Regions from separate parts of the Halomonas sp. 7T genome, predicted to be linked through region 4. Evidence: predicted binding sites of a transcription regulator. Region 4 holds the regulator's gene; each other region holds the start of a gene.
What was found. The regulator PhoB, encoded in region 4, activates phosphate uptake and scavenging genes when phosphate is short. The targets are predictions, from matches to a motif close to TGTCATANNNNTGTCANA.
Positions count from the first base shown of each region.

Region 1: a site for PhoB is predicted at 2,979-2,996, ahead of phnD (phosphate/phosphite/phosphonate ABC transporter substrate-binding protein). Genes of this name have one in related genera too.
Region 2: a site for PhoB is predicted at 2,741-2,758, ahead of LOS15_RS02925 (DUF6482 family protein). Genes of this name have one in related genera too.
Region 3: a site for PhoB is predicted at 2,054-2,071, ahead of LOS15_RS16205 (putative 2-aminoethylphosphonate ABC transporter substrate-binding protein). Genes of this name have one in related genera too.

Region 1 covers NZ_CP087112.1:2,701,690-2,706,722, forward strand. Annotated here, with positions in the region: gene phnE (phosphonate ABC transporter, permease protein PhnE) at 1-71, opposite strand, end outside; gene phnE (phosphonate ABC transporter, permease protein PhnE) at 129-956, opposite strand; gene phnC (phosphonate ABC transporter ATP-binding protein) at 953-1,825, opposite strand; gene phnD (phosphate/phosphite/phosphonate ABC transporter substrate-binding protein) at 1,951-2,928, opposite strand; gene LOS15_RS12625 (bifunctional diguanylate cyclase/phosphodiesterase) at 3,032-4,786, opposite strand.
Region 2 covers NZ_CP087112.1:626,315-631,347, forward strand. Annotated here, with positions in the region: gene LOS15_RS02915 (replicative DNA helicase) at 1-2,277, shown strand, start outside; gene LOS15_RS02920 (hypothetical protein) at 2,376-2,669, shown strand; gene LOS15_RS02925 (DUF6482 family protein) at 2,809-3,111, shown strand; gene LOS15_RS02930 (thiol-disulfide oxidoreductase DCC family protein) at 3,150-3,560, opposite strand; gene LOS15_RS02935 (cryptochrome/photolyase family protein) at 3,557-5,033, opposite strand, start outside.
Region 3 covers NZ_CP087112.1:3,467,340-3,472,372, forward strand. Annotated here, with positions in the region: gene LOS15_RS16190 (EAL domain-containing protein) at 1-436, shown strand, start outside; gene LOS15_RS16195 (HAD family hydrolase) at 545-1,273, shown strand; gene LOS15_RS16200 (GntR family transcriptional regulator) at 1,266-1,976, shown strand; gene LOS15_RS16205 (putative 2-aminoethylphosphonate ABC transporter substrate-binding protein) at 2,119-3,168, shown strand; gene LOS15_RS16210 (putative 2-aminoethylphosphonate ABC transporter ATP-binding protein) at 3,212-4,336, shown strand; gene LOS15_RS16215 (putative 2-aminoethylphosphonate ABC transporter permease subunit) at 4,333-5,033, shown strand, end outside.
Region 4 covers NZ_CP087112.1:3,102,860-3,107,892, forward strand. Annotated here, with positions in the region: gene LOS15_RS14540 (chorismate--pyruvate lyase family protein) at 1-526, shown strand, start outside; gene ubiA (4-hydroxybenzoate octaprenyltransferase) at 559-1,449, shown strand; gene phoB (phosphate regulon transcriptional regulator PhoB) at 1,559-2,248, shown strand; gene phoR (phosphate regulon sensor histidine kinase PhoR) at 2,252-3,574, shown strand; gene LOS15_RS14560 (hypothetical protein) at 3,930-4,244, shown strand; gene cysZ (sulfate transporter CysZ) at 4,533-5,033, opposite strand, start outside.

The DNA.
Region 1 (5,033 bases), 400 kb from region 4:
TGCAGCCACTGGGCACGGGTGGTGCGCCGCTGCCACTGCGGCACGCCTTGGGGGGAAGTTGAAACCGGCATGGAGAATTCCTTTGGCTTAAAGGCCGTACAAAAAGGGTTGGCAACAGGCGTGCGGCGCTACTGCGTCCAACGACGCACATGGCTCGACGCATACTCACTCATCAACACAATCGCGATGATAATCAGCAAGATGGCGGCCGACGTGCCGTACTCGTAGCGGCTGAGCGAGGTGTTGAGCGTGGCGCCAATGCCACCGGCCCCGACAATGCCAATCACCGATGACTCGCGGAAGTTGATATCCAGCCGATACATGGAAAGCCCAATCAAGCGCGGCATTACCTGCGGCTGTACGGCATGATTCATGGTTTGCCACCAGCTCGCGCCGGTGGCGCGCACGGCTTCTACCTGCTTCCAATCGAGGTCTTCAATATCTTCCGCCAGCAGTTTGGCCATAAAGCCGATGGTGGCAAAGGCCAATGTGAGCATGCCCGCAAAAGGGCCAAAACCGAACATCACCACAAACAGAATGGCGATAATGATCTCTTGAAAGGTACGCGAGACGGCAATGATGGCCCGGCAGACGGCATAGATTGGCAACGGCGCAATGTTTTTGGCAGCCCCTAAGCCCACGGGAATGGCCAACAACACGCCGATCACTGTGGACGTCAGCGTCATGGTCAGACTTTCCATCAAGCCCGCCAGAATATCGTTTTGACGGCTGAAAAAATCCGGCTGCAAAAACGCGCCGAGAAAGTTCAGCGCCCGCCCCGAGCCTTCCGCGACGCGCGCCCAGTTCACTTCCACCGATGCCAGCGCCAACACCAGGTAAACCACGCCACCCAACACCAGCGCCCAACGCAGCCGAGGGCTTTCAATCAGCGGCAGCCGCCGCCACTGGCCTTGACGGGCACGCTGTTGTCGCGCTGAAGAGTTCGCCATACTCATTGTGCGCCTCCACTCGCCAGCAGGCTTTGGCGCGGCGAGGGATGAGAGTGGGACGCACGCAACGGCTCAGCGGAGTGCTTCACTTGCTCGCCATCTTCTTCCTCATCGGCGGGTTCGGGCGTGGTGTCCCAATCTTCCTCACCGTAAATAGTGGTGAGAATATCGCTGGTGAGTTCACTGGGCTTGCCGTCGAATACAATTTTCCCGGCGCGCAGGCCCACAATGCGATCCGCAAACTGCTGGGCCAGCGCCACATCGTGAATATTGATAATGGCGGCCAGCTCGCGTTCGGCGCACAGCTCGCGAATCAAACGCATAATTTGGCGGGATGTTTTCGGGTCCAGGCTCGCGGTGGGTTCATCCACCAACAGCAGTTTGGGGCTTTGCAGCAGCGCACGGGCAATGCCTACCCGCTGGCGCTGGCCACCGGAGAGCGCATCGGCGCGCTTATCAATGGCGTGAGGCAGGCCAACACGCTCCAACAGGCGAAACGCTTCTGCCACGGCTTCCTGGGGGTAGCAGCGCAAGAAGCTGCGCCAGAACCCTACATAGCCCAGCTGGCCAGAGAGCACGTTCTCCATCACGCTCAGGCGATCTACCAGCGCGTACTCCTGGAAAATCATCCCCATGGAGCGGCGCGCATGGCGCAGACGGCTGCCGGAGAGCTTGGTCAGCTCTACCTCTTCCAGACGAATGCTGCCTTGGGTGGGTTCGACCAAGCGGTTCACGCAGCGAATCAGGGTGCTCTTCCCTGCGCCAGATGGGCCAATCAGCGCCATAACCTGCCCTTTCGGCAGCGAGAGTTGGATATCGGTCAGCGCACGGTCGCCGGTGGGGTAACGTTTTCCAACGCCGGTGAGTGTCAACATGGGAAGTGCCTCAGTGTCTGATACTCAAGTGCTTATATGAATAAGGACTTATGTATTGAGCTACATAGCGGCTCGGCCAGAAGGTCGCCCTCCTGGCCGAGAAAACTAACGGGATGACCGATCGATTAATCGCAGTCGTACGTCACACCGTTGGCATCGGCGATAGTACGAATGACCGACCAGTTTTCCTGATAGGTGATCGGAATAAACTGCGCTTCGCCGGAGTTAGCGAACTCGGCTTCCAGCGCAGTGCCTTCCCAGTCGTAGCTGAAGAACGCATCCTGAATCTGCTGGGCAAGCTCTGGGTTCAGGTTGTGCGCCAAGCCGTAGGCCGTGGTGGGGAAGGTTTCCGAGGTGTAGATGACGTTGTAATCGCCTTCGCTCACCACATCGCGTGACAGCATGCGCTTGGCCACAGAGTTTGCAATGGCGGCCGCGTCGTAGTCTTTGTTCACCACGCCCAGGATGGAGTTGTCATGGGAGCCAGAGAAGGCCGTCTCAAAGTCTTCGCCCGCTTCCAGGCCGTACTCAGAGCGCAGCAGCGCGGAGGGGGCGCGGAAGCCCGAGTTGGACGTTTCCGAGGTAAACGCCAGCTGACGACCGGCTAAGTCTTCTACCGACTCAATGCCACTATCGGGGTAGGTGATGATTTCCATCTCGTAACCGAAGCTACCGTCTTCAGCAGCCATCATGGCGAAGGGACGGAAGCCACCGCAATTGACCGCCACCGGCACACCGCCGGTATTGAAGCCCGCCACATGCAGACGGCCCGCGCGCAGGGCTTCCTGCTGGGCAGCGTTAGACTGCACCGGGAAGAACTGGACGTTTTTACCGGTCGCATCGCTCAGGTGATCCAGGAAATCGGCCCAAACGTCGGCATAAACCGCGGGGTCTTCTACCGGCGTGTAAGCAAATACCAGCGTATCCGGGTCGGCCCACTGCGACTCGTCGCTGGGTATGTCGGCGATCATGTCACCGTCGTTATCCGTATAGCGCGAGGAGAGATCAGCAGAGGCCGTCACCGCTGCCAGCGCAAACGTGCCTGCCACGGCGGTGCTCAGCAGCGTACGAGAGAAAGGGCGGGTGTGTATGAGAGAGTGCATGGATCACCTAAACGGGTTGTGAAACGTTAGGCGTCATCATGATGCCAAGATATGACAGCGGCGGGACACTCTTATGACGGCTAGGTGACGAATAAGTGACGCGTTAATGACACTCCCCCACGCAGCAGCCGCGACGCTCTACAAATAGGCTATTGCCCGTGATTTTCTTGGCTTGATGCTTGAGCTCTGACAGCTGTGCGGCGATATCCAGCGCCTTGCAGGGGGCGGGGTCAGTAATCGGTTTGACCGCAATCGAGACGCTCACAAAGGGGAAGAACGTCACACCTCCCTGGCGGCTCTCAATGGAAATTCCTCCCAGCAGGCGGTCATGCTCTTCGTAAAAACCAGGCGCCATCACTGCAAACGAGTGGAGAATCTGCTGGCACACGCTTTCCCAGTGCTCCAGCGGCAGCAGCATCATAAAATCGTCGCCGCCGATATGGCCGATAAAGCCCCCCGCGCTCTCCACCTGGGCCTGCAGCAGGCGCGATAGCGAAATGATCACGTGGTCGCCACGGGCGTAGCCATAGGCATCGTTAAACGCTTTGAAGTTGTCCAAGTCCACGTAGGCCGCCGCAAATCCGCGGCCTTGAGCCAAATAGGAGGCCAGGGTTTCGTTGATCAGTATGTTGCCGGGCAGCCCGGTGAGCGGGTTGGCATGGCGCGCTTGGCGCACTTGAATCGCGGTAATTTCCCGCAGCAGGTCGACGATATTGCCCATGCCAAGGTAGTGACCGTCGCTGTCGACGATGACGAAATCTTCCTGTTCGATATCGCGGCTGTCGGTGAGCTGCTGGCTCAGTGCCTCCAAGGAGAGCTCCGCCTCCGCCACGATCATTTTGGGGTCGGCAATCTCCAACACGCAGCGCTTCGCGTACAGCGCGTGGCTGTACTGGTTGGTGAACAGCGTTAGAAAAGCGTTGCGACGCACCACCGCCACGGGCACGCCCTTTTCAATCACCGCCACGCAGCGCAGGCGGGGGTCTTCGCGAAAACGCTCAGCCAGCGCCGGTACCGAGCAGGTAGCCGACACACTCTCAATCGGGCGCAAAATAGAGTGCGCGGTGCGCCCCGCCGGGCTTTTGAGCTGAGTAGTCGCAGGCAGTAGCGTATTGAGCTGCATGGGCGGCTGAAGGCTTGGCCGGGCAAAGTAGAACCCCTGCAACAGTGCCAGCCCACGATCTAGCTCCCACAGGCAGAGATGCTCGGCGGCTGTCTCCACCCCTTCTGCAATCAGCTGACAATCTAGGCTACGTGCGACATCTAAAATGGAGCGCAAAAACTCCCGCTTGGCAGGCTCTTTATCGATCCCCGAAATAAAGTGGCGGTCGAGTTTAACGAAATCGGGCCGTAGCTCCGACCAGTGGCGCAGGCTCGAATGCCCGGCACCCAAGTCATCCAGCGCCACCTGAAACCCCATATCGCGGTAGTGGTCTACCGCTTGGCGCATCAGTTCGTAGTCGTGAATTGGCACATGCTCGGTCAACTCAATGACCACACGCTCAGGGGGCAGGCCGCTCTCTTGAATAAAGCGCATCGTCAGCCCCTCGCGGAAGTCGCGCTCCACGATGGTCAGCGGCATCACGTTGAGAAACAGCAGCCCCGGCAGCTCAAGCTCGGCAAATCGGCGAATGGCGAGCCGCCGACAGAGCAGATCCAGTTCGACCAGCAGCCCCGCCTGGGTGGCCACCTCAAATAACCGCAGCGGCGAGTGAAGCGGGGACGTTTTTGGCCCGCGAATCAGCGCTTCATAGCCATATATGGCCTGCTGGGTGGCGTCTACAATCGGTTGGAACAGCACGTGCAGCTCTTCTGCCGCAATAATGTGATTTAGCCACTGCGCTTCTTGTGCGGTCATATACTTGCTGCCCTATCAAACGTCGACTATCCCTATGATGTGTAACGCGCCATAAGGAAGGTATTTGGGCGGCAAGCGTGCGTTATTTTTGTGACATCAATGTGACAACCCTCTGCGCAACACCCCGTTTAGCGCTCAAACGCGCATCACGACGTGAAACTGCCATCCCTAATCGATGATTTAAGCGTTAGTTAACGCAAGCCTTAGCAACAACGTGTTATTTAATGCGTTGTATTCTTGCTATATG
Region 2 (5,033 bases), 1.2 Mb from region 4:
ACGCTACGTAAGCTCATCCGTGCGGCGAATCAAATAGCCGATGGGGCTTTTTCCCCCCAGGGGCGGCCAGCGGATGAGCTGCTAAACGAGGCTGAGCGGCTAGTATTCCAAATTGCTGAAGAGCGCCCAAAGACCGGTGGCCCTATCGGCATGAGCGAGCTGCTCACAAAAGCCGTCGACCGTATTGATGAGCTGTTTAATCTCAAAGGCGAAATGACCGGGCTGTCCAGTGGGTTCCGCGATCTCGATGAGATGACCTCTGGCTTGCAGCCTTCAGACCTGGTGATTATTGCTGGCCGGCCCTCCATGGGCAAAACGACGTTTGCCATGAATCTTGTAGAGCATGCGGTCATTTCCAGCGATAAGCCGGTCATGGTGTTCTCCATGGAGATGCCCGCTGAATCACTGATGCTGCGCATGCTGTCATCGCTAGGCCGGATCGACCAAACGCGTGTTCGCTCAGGGCAGCTGGAAGATGAAGATTGGCCGCGCCTAACCTCCGCTGTGAATTTGCTTAAAGATAAGCAGCTGTTTATTGACGATACCGCCGCGCTCTCACCGAATGAGATGCGCTCACGCCTGCGCCGCGTGGTGCGTGAGCACGGCAATATGGCGCTGATCATGATCGACTATCTGCAGTTGATGCAGATCCCAGGTTTCTCTGAAAACCGCACTGGTGAGATTTCTGAAATTTCCCGTTCGCTGAAAGGCTTGGCAAAAGAGTTTCAGTGCCCGGTTGTGGCGCTTTCGCAGCTTAACCGCTCGTTAGAGCAGCGTCCCAATAAGCGGCCGGTGATGTCGGATTTGAGGGAGTGTGTCACGGGAGACACATTAGTGATGCTAGCCAATGGGGAACGGCTGCCTATTCGGGAGCTGGTAGGGCAAACCCCGAACGTTGTGTCGCTAGGAGAGGATGGAAAGCTGCACTGCTCTGCGACGGATTTAGTGTGGTCAGTGGGTACTAAGCCGGTCTTTGAGGTTTCTCTTGCCAGTGGGCGGCGCATACGCGCGACAGGTAAGCACCGCTTAAAAGCGCTGTGGGATTGGAAAATGGTCGCCGACCTTAAGATAGGTGATCGTATTGCATTAGCCAGGCAGTTATCCGAGCCTGAGTGCCCGATAGTGTGGGAGGAGCATGCACTTATCCTGTTGGCCCATTTGTTAGGTGACGGCAGCTATGTCAAAGGCCAGCCACTACGCTATACCACCGCTAGCGAAGCGAATAGCGATGTCGTGAAGCGCTCTGCCGAGCAGTTTGGTTCGAAAGCGACTCGTCATGCGGGACGCGGGAACTGGCATCAACTCGTTATCGCTGGCAATGGTAATCGCTGGCATGCGCAAGCGGTGGGACGCTGGTTGAAGTCACTAGGTATTTTTGGGCAACGTTCTGCTGAAAAATATATTCCGAGTGATATCTTTAAGCTTTCCAATCAGCAACTTGCTCTGTTTATACGTCACCTGTGGGCCACTGACGGTAGTATTACAACAGATAAAAATGGTCGTACACGGCTCTACTTCTCTACGGTTAGCCGACGTCTTATCGATGATGTCAGCGCACTGCTGCTGCGTTTCGGAATTGTGACCCGAATTCGTCATGTAATATCGGGAGAAGGGGGAGGATGGTATACCGCAGATGTATCTGGAAGTGATCAACAGCAGCGCTTTGCACAGCGAATTGGTGCGTTTGGGCATCAGGAGGCAGCGCTAGAGTCGCTTAAAGTGGCGGTCGTCGAGGCTAATACGAATATCGATACCTTGCCTCAAGAGGTGTTCGATTATGTTAAGCAGGTAATGGTGGCCAAAGGGATAAGCCAGCGGCAAATGGCTGCAATGCGTGGTACTGCTTATGGCGGCTCGTCCCACTTTAGCTTTGCACCTTCGCGCGCCACCCTGAACAGCTACGCGGATGCACTAGGCGATGAGGCTTTATCACAGATAGCCTCCAGCGATCTCTTTTGGGATCAGGTCGTCGATATACGCCCTTGCGGTGAAGAAGAAGTCTTTGATTTAACCGTTCCAGGAGATGCCTGTTGGTTAGCGGATGGCGTTGTTAGCCATAACTCGGGAGCGATTGAGCAGGATGCGGACGTGATCGCCTTCGTTTACCGGGATGAAGTGTATAACCCGGATAACCCCGATAACCAGGGTATCGCCGAGTTGATTATTGGTAAGCAGCGTAACGGGCCGATTGGGACGGTGCATATGGCGTTTATTGGTAAATACACCCGGTTTGAAGATTTAGCGCCCGATAGTTATGGCGAAGCATTTGGTGATTAAGGTGCGTTGTTTTTATGTGCCTGGGTAATTCACTTGTTTGCAGCAGGGTAGGTCGTATAATGCCCACCCCTTTCGAAGCAGATAGACAGGAGTAGAAAATGGCAGGTGGTTTTAGACGTGGTAACCGAAAGCGTCTTCCTAAGCTTGAAGGCCGTGGGGAGCTGCAGTCGCTAGAGCGCGAAGGGCCATTTAAAGAGTGGCTGGGGATGCCGGATCTTTACCGCTACTTCCTGGTGGTCGAAGGCGAGAAATACAGTTATCAGACGGAAGATAGTGAGTTGCCAGTGGCGGTAGGGGACAAGGTCGTCTTCCGGTATAAGGAAACCAAAGGCGGTAACTGGATTGACCGTAACTCGCTGGGTAAGGCGATCGACCCCTCTGAATATCAATAATTGCACGCATAAGTTGACGTTTTGGTCAGGAACTCTTTTGTTATGTTGTCGTCTTAGGCAGTTAGTGCCAAGGTAATATTACTGTCATGGGTTTGCGGGATGCTGTGCCCATGACAATGACAAATAACAGGAGGGAACCATGGAACTGAAAGAACTTAAGCAGTTCGTCGCCAACCACGATAACTTTGAAATCCGTGTTATCACCCACTCTGGCAGCCGCTTCTATCAAGTAGAGCTTGAAGATGTTGAAGGCGAGCGCCACATGCTGACACAGCGGGGAAAACCCATGCTGTTTCGCGCACTAGACGATGTCTATTTGGAGCTAAAGCGAACCGGTATTCATCGTGCTTACCTGGTGCAGCATGTGCCCCAGGATGAAGTCATTGGGCGCGACGCTCATTACAGTGCGCCGCTAACCTCGCGTATGCCGCTGGTGTTTTGATTTTAAAAGCGTGATTTCAAAAACGTCATCACTAAAACTTAATCACGAGAAGATAATTTCGCCTGACGCTTTTCCCACCACTGCCCCAGCCGGATACGGCGCCGGGCAAAAAAACGATAGCCTGCATCCATGATGCTTTGCAGGCCCGGTAAGCAAGAGAGCCTTACCAGCCGCCGGTAACCTAAAACAGCATAAAGGGCCCGGCTGGCATCCATACCGATAAACCATCGTCCCTGACTATCCTGTAAATGCAGTTGCCCCATCATGGCCTCAAAGCTGCGTCCTGTCTCTTCAGCATTAAACTCACTGCTTTGAATATCAACAAGCTTTACGCGCTCTTGATGGCGATGTTTAGCAAGCCAAGCGACTTCAACCCGACAAAAAGGGCAGTGGCCATCATGATAGAGCGTAACTGGAGCGCGTGCCTCTAGTGTAGCGAAGCGGTTCATGAGCGATTCTCCTGTGTTGCGTAACCTTGGGTGTGGGCAGCTTGGCCATAGCCTGTTTGGGTGGGTAACTGAGTGAGAAACTGCTCCGCTTGCTGGCGAATTGCCGCTCGCTTTTCCTCTTTCATCCGTGAAAGCGACCCATAAATAAGCTTCATACGCGGATTACGGTTCAGCTGCTCAGCATTGGTTTCCAAAAAGTGCCAGTACAAACTGTTAAACGGGCAGGCCCTCGGGCCGGTCACCTCTTTGGGGGAGTAGCGGCAGTGTTGGCAATGGTCGGACATTTTGTCGATATATTTACCTGATGCGCAGTAGGGCTTAGACCCCATTAGCCCGCCGTCCGCGTGAAGCACCATGCCTAGTGTATTGGGTAGCTCTACCCATTCGCACGCATCGGCATAAACAGCCAAGTACCAGTCGCAGAGCGCTTCCGGCTTTACGCCACACAGCAGCGCAAAATTACCGGTTACCATTAAACGCTGAATATGGTGGGCATAGCTGTTGTCGATGGTCATTTGAATGGCGCGTTGTAGGCAGCGCATATCGGTATTGGCATCCCAATAAAAAGCAGGAAGATCACGTTTTGCGCCTAAACCGTTTTGCTGCTTGTAAGCGGGCATTTTTGTCCAGTAAAGCCCACGGACATACTCTCGCCAACCCAGTATTTGGCGGATAAACCCTTCTACCGCATTAATGGGCGCTTTGCCTTTATAGTATTGCTGTTCGGCTGCTTCACATACTTCGTGAGGTGTAAGTAACCCAATATTAAGTGCCGCTGATAGCCGAGAGTGATACAAAAAGGGTTCGGCATCGCTAATGGCATCCTGGTAACGGCCAAAATCCGCTAGCCCATGGTCGATAAAGTGGTGTAAATCGACCAGCGCTTGGCGGCGGGTCACAGGTAAGTTAAACGTTTCCAGCGTTCCTATATGGTCATTAAAATAGCGTTTGGCATCGTCGAGCGCTTGCTGGGTTATCTCATCCTGGCGGTGTTGAGGTAGCGCTGGAAAGCTAAGCGTTGCGCTCATCGGTTCACGATTATCGTGGTCAAAATTCCACTTGCCGCCTGTTGGCGCATCACCTTCCATCAACAGGCCAGTGCGTTTGCGCTGCTCACGGTAAAAGTACTCCAAGCGCAGCTGCTTGCGGCCTTCTGCCCAGCGAGCAAACTCCTCTGGCGTAGTGAAGTAGCGATCATCTTCCAGCAGCTTCCATGGTAAGGCAGCGCTCTCTCGCTGCTGCATATCGTTCCAGAGTCGCCACTCGCCGGGGCGGGCGACCCTTATTTCATCGCAGCCATGATACTGGGCAATTCGTTCGGCTTCGCTGACAAGCGACTGAGTATTGTCGGCATCATCAATTCGGCTGTAATGAACGTTAAAGCCTTTCTCGCTCAGAGTGTGGGCAAAGTGACGCATGGAGGCCATAAAGAGGCCAATTTTGTGTATATGATGGGGGACATAGCGCGCTTCA
Region 3 (5,033 bases), 360 kb from region 4:
GGCGTTAACCGCTAGCGTGGTGCCAAGTGCCATCGCCCTTGAGCTGACGGAAAGCGATTTTATGCGTGACCCGGATCAGGCCGTCATTATTACGCAAGCGATGAAGCAAGCCGGCTATGCGCTGTTTATTGATGATTTTGGTACCGGCTACTCATCGCTTGCCTACTTACGCCGGTTTGCTGCCGATGCGCTAAAAATCGACATCTCCTTCGTTCGTGACATGCTTGATAACCATCACGACCGTACTATTGTACAAACCATTATTGCCATGGCCGACGCCCTAGGAATGAAAACCTTGGCCGAGGGGGTTGAAAGCGTCGCCCAAGCCGAGTTATTAGCACAAATGGGCTGTAACCAAGCCCAAGGTTACTGGTTTGGCCGCCCACTTCCAGCAACAGAGTTTGCTGCGACGTGGTTAACGTCGTCAGCCTCTTGAACAGCAATCAGAAACGGTAACCTTCATTTTCAGTATTAACGTCATCGTCCTGTCATCATCGTTGGCATACCCTACGCGCCGCCGAACCCGCGAAAAAAGGAGTGCCCCATGCGCCTCGCTCTGTTTGACCTTGATGACACTCTCCTGGATGGAGACTGCAGCGACCGCTGGAATTTATGGATGATCGAGCAGGGCTGGATCCGTGACGCTGAGACCTTTATGGCGCGTGCCGAGCAGATGCAACAGGCGTATCACGCCGGTAAGTTAAAGCTTGAAGAATACCTAGCGATGACCCTGGCACCGCTGCGGGGGCGTCGCGTCAACGATGTGCAGCAAGAAGTAGAGCGCTTTGTCGACACTCATCTACAGCCGCGTATTTTTGATCACGCTTGGCGCTGCCTGGACGCGCATCGTCAGTCAGGCGACACCTTGGTGCTCATTTCGGCGTCATCGCATCACTTGGTGGCGCCGATTGCGACAATGTTAGGGATTGAGCATGTGTTGGCAGTAGAGCTCAGTGTCGAACACGCAGGGAGTCGGGCAAGCTATACCGGCCAGAGTAGAGGCGTGCTCTCTTATCGAAGCGGCAAAGTCGTGCGCTTCCAGCAGTGGCTAACCGAGCAAAACATCACCCCTAGCCACACGACCTTCTACTCGGATTCCCGTAACGATATCCCGCTGCTGCAATATGTTGATTGCCCGGTAGCGGTGAATCCTGACCCCGTGCTGGCGGAGGTCGCTAGTGTCGAAGGGTGGCGGCGATTAGACTGGCGAGTGGCATCGTCGACCGACGCTTCATCGGCCAATGATCTATCTGGAAAATCGGCGCATGCCTGATGCTTACTATTTACAGTTAACAGAACAGCTTCGCTATTTAATTACTCAGCACGCGACTCAGTGGGAAGGTAAACTGCCCGCCGAACGAGCGTTGGCAGAGCGTTTTTCGACGACCCGCGTGACGTTGCGCCAAGCCTTGGCGCAGCTTGAAGGGGAGGGGCTTATTCACCGCAGTAATCGGCGAGGCTGGTTTATTTCACCGGCTCGGCTAGTGTATGACCCTACCCGGGACGCAGGCTTTAACGATTATGTGCGTGCTCAGGGGCGCCAGCCACGCACTGCGGTTCTAAAGCTTGAAACCTGCCCACATTTAGCGGCGGCCCGTGCCCTGGAGCTGCCCGATGACCAGCCGTTCCATCATATTCGCCGTCGCCGTTACGTGGATGATCGCGCTGTACTGGTGGAGTCGCTTTGGGTAGTGCCAGAGCGAGCGCCAGAGTTGCTCGACATCTACAGCGGACAATCACTGTGGGGGCTATTAAGAGAACGCTGGGGGCACCACTTAGCCAATCGCTCGATCCGCATGGTGTCTGAGGCACTTTCGCCACTCGATGCCGAAGAGTTACTCGTTGCCCCAGGCGCTGCAGGGCTCAATATTTGCCGCGCTATTTTCGACGATCAGCAGCGGCCCATTGAGTTTGATGAAGAGCACTGGCTGCATGATTCCCTTTGCATCAGCGTTGATCTGGCTGGGCAGCAGTAACCTTAAGGCGAGCATAGCGGCTGCCTAATACCGTCCATTCAAGCGTACATCACAACTTAAAAAAACGGTCAAGCAAGCGTCATCGCACTGTCATTTAACCACGGCAAACTCCTGGTCTATACCAAAACGCTAGGAGCCTACCATGTCGACACTTCACCGGTTGTTTCAACCCACTCAAATAGCCACAGCTTTGCTTGCAACGGCGGCCGTTGCCTTCACCTCTATGGCGAGCGCCACTGAGCTAACGGTGTACACCGCCGTTGAATCAGATGACCTGCAAAAATATGCCGAACGCTTCAATGCTGCCCACCCCGATATCACCATTAACTGGGTGCGCGACTCGACGGGCGTGATTACTGCGCGCCTGCTGGCGGAAAAAGACAACCCCCGGGCAGACGTTATCTGGGGCTTAGCAGCCACTAGTCTGCTGGTGCTTGAAGAAGAGGGCATGCTGGAACGCTACGCCCCCACTGGCGTAGAGAATCTCGATCCAAAATTCGTTGATGCTGCTTACCGTAACGGTGAAGACCCCGCGTGGGTGGGCATGGATGCCTGGGTAGCCGCCATTTGCTACAACACCATTGAAGGCGAGCGACAGGGTGTACCCATGCCGACCTCCTGGGAAGACCTGACCCAGCCTGAGTTTGAGGGGCATGTAATCATGCCTAACCCTAATTCCTCCGGTACCGGCTATCTGGATGTAGCCAGTTGGATGCAGCTGTGGGGCGAAGAGCAGGGCTGGGACTATATGGATCGTCTGCATAACAACATTTCCCGTTACACCCACTCTGGCTCTGCTCCTTGCAGCCTAGCGGCCACCGGTGAAGCAGCAGTCGGTGTGTCGTTTGCCTTCCGGGGTGCACGGTTAAAATCTCAAGGCGCACCAATTGAAGTGATCTTCCCAGAAGAGGGGCTTGGCTGGGATATGGAAGCTGCCGCCATCGTTGCAGGTACCGCCAAACAGGAAGCTGCACAAACGCTGATGGATTGGGCCGTTTCCCGCGAGGCTAACGAACTCTATAACGAAGGCTACGCCGTGGTGGCCTATCCCGGTGTGGCACAGCCGATTGAAAACTATCCCGCTGACATTGCCGATCGCATGATTGATGCTGACTTCCAGTGGGCCGCCATCAATCGCGAGCGCGTACTGGCTGAGTGGCAGCGCCGCTACGACGGTAAGACAGAACAGTAAGCAGAGATCAGTTCCCCGGTCTAGGCCGGGGCTTGGAGATGTTATGCAATCTATTATGACCTCGCTGCTGGCCGCCGATTCGCCCACAGCGGTTCCCCCAACGATGCCCTATCTGCGTATCGAATCGGTCACTAAACGCTTTGGAAGCTTTACTGCGCTGGACAACATTGCGCTACAGGTTCAGGAGGGCGAGTTTGTCTGCTTTTTAGGGCCTTCTGGCTGCGGAAAAACGACCTTACTGCGCACTATTGCAGGCCTGGCTCAGCAAACAGCGGGCACGTTGATTCAGCGTGGTAAGGATATTTCCACGCTGCCCCCGCAGGCGCGGGATTTTGGCATTGTGTTCCAATCTTATGCACTGTTTCCCAATCTAACGGTGTTCGATAACGTTGCCTACGGGCTACGCAACCGCCGCAGTGATCGGGCGACAATTGATGCCCGCGTGGCGGAGTTACTTGCACTGGTTGATCTTAGCGGTAGCGAGCATAAATATCCTGCTGCGCTTTCTGGCGGGCAGCAGCAGCGGGTTGCGCTAGCGCGAGCGCTGGCGACCGAACCGGGCCTGTTACTGCTGGATGAACCCCTCTCAGCGCTTGATGCGAGAGTGCGCGGCCATTTGCGCTATCAGATCAAAGCGCTACAGGCGCGTCTTGGCGTCACCACCATTATGGTCACCCACGATCAAGAAGAAGCACTCACCATGGCGGACCGTATCGTGGTAATGAACCACGGGGTGATCGAACAAGTGGGCACGCCTGCCGAGATTTACCATCAGCCCGCCAGCGCTTTTGTGGCGTCATTTATTGGCACCATGAACTTTCTAGAGGTGACCGCCCAGGCGAATAATCATGCGTTGCTAGGCACTATTTCCTGCCCTTGCCTGCCGCACGCTTACACGCAAGGCCAAGCAGCTCAACTGGCCATTCGCCCTGAAGCGGTCGCGCTTAGTGCCAGCACCACCGGGCTGAGCGGTGAGGTGATGGGTATTGAGTTTTTAGGGGCGTTTCAGCGGGTGTCGCTGCAATTTAACGGTACAGAGCAACGGTTGCTGGCTGATGTTCCCAGTCGTGATAGCGCCGCACTGGGGTTACGGCTAGGGCAAAACCTGGGTATCCATTTGCCTGCCGATGCTGCCCGTTTATATCCGGCAGGGAGCAACCCGTCATGAGGGCAAGTACGTTTTCAGGCTCTGCCTCAAAGCCTTCGCTGGAGGCGTTGATACGCCTGCTCGTGCTGTTAGCGGGCGTGGCGCTTTTAGTGATTGGCCTGTTGTTTCCGCTATTGGCGATGTTGTTGAAAAGCCTGCAAGACCGCAGCGGCGACTTTATTGGGCTAGCCAACTTTGTGCAGTACTTTCAAACGCCAGCACTGGTGAACTCAATTGCCAATTCGCTGCGCGTGGCGTTCACCACCACGGTGGTCGTCGCTGGGCTGGCCTTTTTATGCGCCTACGGCATTACCCGTACCTGCATGCCGGGCAAGCGGCTCTTTCGCATGTTGGCAATTTTGCCCATTTTGGCACCTTCACTGCTGCCCGCCATTAGCTTGGTTTATTTGTTTGGCAACCAGGGGTTTTTGCGCGACGTGCTGGCAGGCCATTCGATTTATGGGCCGATCGGCATTGTGATGGGCATGAGTTTTTGGATTTTTCCCCATGCGCTAATGCTGCTAACCACGGCGCTGACTAACAGCGATGCACGCCTCTATGAAGCAGCCGAAGCGTTGGGCACACCGAAGTGGCGTACGTTTTTGACGATTACGCTGCCAGGGGTACGTTACGGGCTGATTTCATGTCTGTTCGTTGTCTTTACGCTGGCCATTACCGACTTTGGTGTGCCGAAAATTATTGGCGGCCAATTCAGTGT
Region 4 (5,033 bases):
CTGGCTACCCGTTAATGCGCTGCGCCCTTCGATGAGTGCGCCCTGGCAGCACTGGGTGGCGTCTACTGACTCGTTAACGGCGCGTCTCACGGCGGCGGCAGGCGACAAGCCGTTTCGAGTGCGTTTAGTACGCCAAACCATTGGTTTGCCCCAGCGGGATGAGGCGCTGGCCTTGGGTATTGAACCACGCCGCTATGCATGGCTGAGGGAAGTCGCGCTCTGTGTGGACGATACACCTTGGGTCGTTGCCCGCTCGGTGGCACCGCTCACCCAACTGCAGGGGAAAGGCCTAGAGGGGCTTGGCGAGCGTTCGTTAGGCAGTTGGCTGTTTCGCCAGCCTGATTTAGTGCGCGGCCCTTTGTATGCCACTAAACACTGGCCCCGCTTTGCCCATCACCTCTGTGCGCCTACGGTGGCCGGCGTTTGGGGGCGGCGCTCGGTTTTTCAGCACAGCGGGCTTTCACTACTGGTTCAAGAGTATTTTTTATCCACTATGGCGGATGATCTTGGCCTGCCTTCGCGCTAGGCTAAGACGGCATCTTTTTTCGTGAGGTAAGCATGGATCGTTCTCTGTTGCGGCCAACGGGGTGGGCTCGGGTGGCGGATTTTTTACAGCTGATGCGCCTGGATAGGCCGATTGGCACCTGGCTATTGATGTGGCCAACCCTATGGGCGCTGTGGATTGCGGCAGAGGGGGTGCCTGGGCGCGATGTATTGCTGATCTTTATTGCTGGTGTTTACGTGATGCGCGCGGCGGGCTGCGTGGTAAACGATTACGCGGATCGCCATTTTGATGGCCATGTGAAGCGCACTAAGCACCGGCCGCTTGCCACCGGTCGCATCAGCGAAACCGAAGCGCAGCTGCTGTTCGTTGGGCTAGTAGCGGCTGCGTTTATTCTGGTGCTGCTTACCAACGGGTTTACCGTCTTGCTCTCTATTGGCGGCTTAGCACTGGCGTTTATTTACCCCTTTATGAAGCGCTACACCCACTTTCCCCAAGTGGTGCTAGGGGCGGCTTTCTCCTGGGCGATACCCATGGCGTTTGGCGCCGTGCTGGGGAGCGTGCCCCTTGAGGCGTGGTTGCTGTTTTTCGCCAACGTATTGTGGACCGTGGCCTACGATACCCAGTACGCCATGGTTGACCGCGACGATGACTTAAAAATCGGTATTAAATCAACAGCGGTGCTGTTCGGAGATGCTGATCGATTAATCATTGGCTTGCTACAACTCGCCACGCTGGCGCTGTTAGCCTGGGTCGGGCTACGCGTAGGGTTAGGCGGTTTTTTCTGGCTGGGGCTAGTCGCGATGGCAGCGACGTTTGCCCATCAGCAGCGGCTAATTGCGCACCGTGAGCGTGATGGCTGCTTCCAGGCATTTCTGAATAATTACTGGTCGGGGCTGCTTATTTTTGCCGGTATTGCCCTGAGCTGGTGGCCAATCACTGGCTAAATATGGTGCTTGTCATAAAATTGTCACCAAGTCATGGTGTTATCGTCACAGATATTTCATTGAACTGTTTTCTATGAGCTAGTTCCATTGCACACCGTGAGGCCTAGGAATGACCGCCAAGACCGTTTTGATTGTCGATGATGAGGCGCCGATTCGCGAAATGATCGCAGTGGCGCTGGAAATGGCTGACTATCACGTGCTTGAAGCGGATAACGCCCAAGATGCCCATGCAATGGTGGTCGACCATCAACCCGATCTGCTGCTACTGGATTGGATGATGCCCGGCACCAGCGGTATCGAGCTTGCAAGGCGGCTCAAACGCGAAGAAGCAACCGCTGAAATCCCGATTATTATGCTCACTGCCAAGGGGGAAGAGGATAATAAGATTCAAGGTCTTGAAGCGGGCGCTGACGACTACATCACCAAGCCGTTTTCACCGCGTGAGCTGGTGGCCCGCTTAAAAGCCGTACTGCGACGCACGACCCCCAGGGGTGTTGAAGACCCTATTGAAATTAACGGCCTGCTGCTCGACCCGGTGAGTCACCGAGTCAGTGCGCATGGTGAAGCGCTAGAAATGGGTCCCACCGAGTATCGCCTGTTGCAGTTTTTTATGACCCACCAAGAGCGCGCCTATACCCGCAGCCAGCTGCTTGATCAGGTTTGGGGTGGCAATGTGTACGTTGAAGAGCGCACCGTTGATGTACACATCCGCCGTTTGCGTAAAGCCCTGGGCGAAGCCCACCAAAACCTTATCCAAACAGTGCGAGGTACTGGGTATCGCTTCTCCGCACGGGTGTAACGCGTGCGACTCTGGGGGCGAGAACTGTGGCGAATTGCTTGGCTGGCGACTCTAGGGGTTTTGCTAGGCTGGGCGTTAGGCGCGCCCGGGCTGGGGCTGGCTACAGGGCTGGCGGTGTGTTTGTTTTATCACCTTCGCCAGCTGCGGGCGCTGTTTCAATGGCTAACGTTGCATCCCCAAGATGAGCCACCCTCGGCACGCGGTATGTGGGGCGAGCTATTTGATCGTCTCTACCGCTACCAAAAGAGCCAGCGTATTACGCAGGCACGCCTGCGGGCGACCCTTGCGCGTATTCAAGAATCCTCAGAAGCGATGCGTGACAGCGTTGTCATGCTGGACCGCCACGGTGACTTAGAGTGGTGGAATAGCGCCGCTGCAGAAATGCTGGGTCTACAAACCGCCCATGACCGTGGGCAACATATTACGAACTTGCTACGTGACCCGCGCTTTATCAGCTATTTCAATGCCAATGAGTATGGCGAACCCTTGACACTGACCTCGCCCATTGATGAGCGCCGAATTTTACAGTATCAAATTACCCTTTATGGCGACGATGAGCGGCTCGTCATGGCGCGAGACATTACCCGCCTGCATCGCCTGGAGCAGATGCGTCGCGACTTTGTCGCCAACGTCTCCCATGAGTTACGCACACCGCTAACCGTACTTTCCGGCTATTTGGAAACATACAGTGATTTAAGCGACCAGTTACCACCGCGCTTAGGCCGTGGAATTGGGCAAATGGAGGCGCAAACCAAACGCATGCAGAGCTTGGTCAATGATTTGCTGCTGCTCTCACGGTTAGAAATTGACCAAGGTGGAAAAGATCACCAGCCGTTTGCCGTTGGGCCGTTACTTGAGAGCATTCGTCAGGATGCCGTGGCGCTTTCCAGCCAGCAGCAAGGGGGGCATGCTGCAAGTAGCCTGCTGCATAATATCGACGTGCGCATTGAGGGAGAGGCGCAGCTAGTGGGCAGTGAGCAGGAAATTCGCAGCGCTATTTCTAATCTTGCGTTTAATGCTGTTCGCTACACACCGACAGGGAGTCAAATAACCCTAAGCTGGACCACACAAGAGAATGGATGCGCCTGCATCGCGGTGGAAGATAATGGTGAGGGGATTGACCCTGTCCATATCCCTCGGCTGACCGAACGTTTCTACCGGGTTGATAAAGGGCGCAGCACGGCGACTGGCGGCACTGGCTTGGGTCTAGCCATTGTTAAGCATGTGCTGCTACGCCATGACGCCCAGCTGCACATCGTCTCCCGGCCTGGTGAGGGCGCGAGGTTTCGCTGCGTATTTCCTGCCACTCGGGTCTTGGCCCGCTAATTCGACGGTGCTTGCCACGCTATTTACCCTCATCGTCTATTTGCTTTCACAGTCGCCCCGCCTTGATGAACAATTTTTGTATAAGTGTGTCAGTTTGACTGCTAAGAATGGTCAAACCCTGCGCATGTGTCATTTTTAGTCACTTTTGCGGTTTTAAGCGTGCTTTCCGAGCGGTCAAAAAGACATTATAAAAAATAATAAGTATTTGTATTTTATGATTTTATTATTTTTTTTGGCAAAGTGGCACAGGTGATGCAGTTATCTTGGTAAGGAAGATAACCGCTGGAACTGGTAAGCCTATATGGCACTCTTCCTTAAATTTAGCGGTATCAAACAGCGATCGAGGAGACGGAATATGATGTCCATGGAACTACTCAAGAAAGCTGGTATTTTAGGTGTATCTTTTGGCTTGATGGCTAGCCCGCTAGCATTCGCCGACACTACTGAAAATTCATCAATTGATCAGAACCAAGGCATTACAGCTGATGAGCAGCCATTAGATAATCATTCACAAGACAATGCGAATGCAGGCAACTACGACACTGAAGATCTAACGACCGATCACGGCACTCAAGGTCCAGACGTTGTTGATGAGCCTGATTCTGACGACATGAGCGGTGATGAAGAGTACACGCCAGAAGAGCTTGTTGAAGAAAATAGTGCGTCGTAATTGATAATTTTAATCAATAACATTGTTTTACAAAGTTGTAGATAACTCTTACGCTAAGGAATGAGCATATAAGGGGCAAGGATGTCCTAAGCAAGGATGCTCACTGGTTCAAGGAGTGAATCTAGCGACGATTAATACGTTAGTCAGGGTTAATTCCAAGGTTGGAGTCCCGCAAAAGGATAGGAAGCTAACGTCAGGTATCGCTCGAATTAAGAGTTATCAAGACCCCGCCACGGCGGGGTCTCGTTTTTGTGGGTATCTAAAAAGTGTGGATGGTTCAACTCTTACTTATCCAGCAGTGAGTGAGCCACGGTAGTGGTGGTCCCACATCAAAACGGCGCCTGCGACTGCGCCGGGAATTAAGAATAAGTTTGCCAAGGGAATCCAGGTGACAACGGTTACCCATCCGCCATAGGTCAGGCTTGGCCACCAGCGCTGCGAAAGCCGGTGGCGCATATCTCGAAACGTTATCTTATTGTTGTCCATTGGGTAATCCAAATAGGTGATGGCCATTATCCAGGCGGAAAAAAGTGCCCATAAGAGAGGCGACAGTAGGTTAAGCCCAGGAACCCAGCTCACGACGAACAGCGCTGCTGCGCGGGGCAGGATGTAGCCTAACTTCACCAGCTCGCGTCCCACGGCATCAATCGCCGTTTTTGCCAGCCCGCGGTCATCTAACGGTGCGCGGCCAGTGACTTGCTGCTCTACCTTGGCGGCCAAAAAGCCGTAAAACGGCGCAGCGATCAGGTGAGTGACGAGCGTGAAGGTGAAAAATACGACTAATAGCAG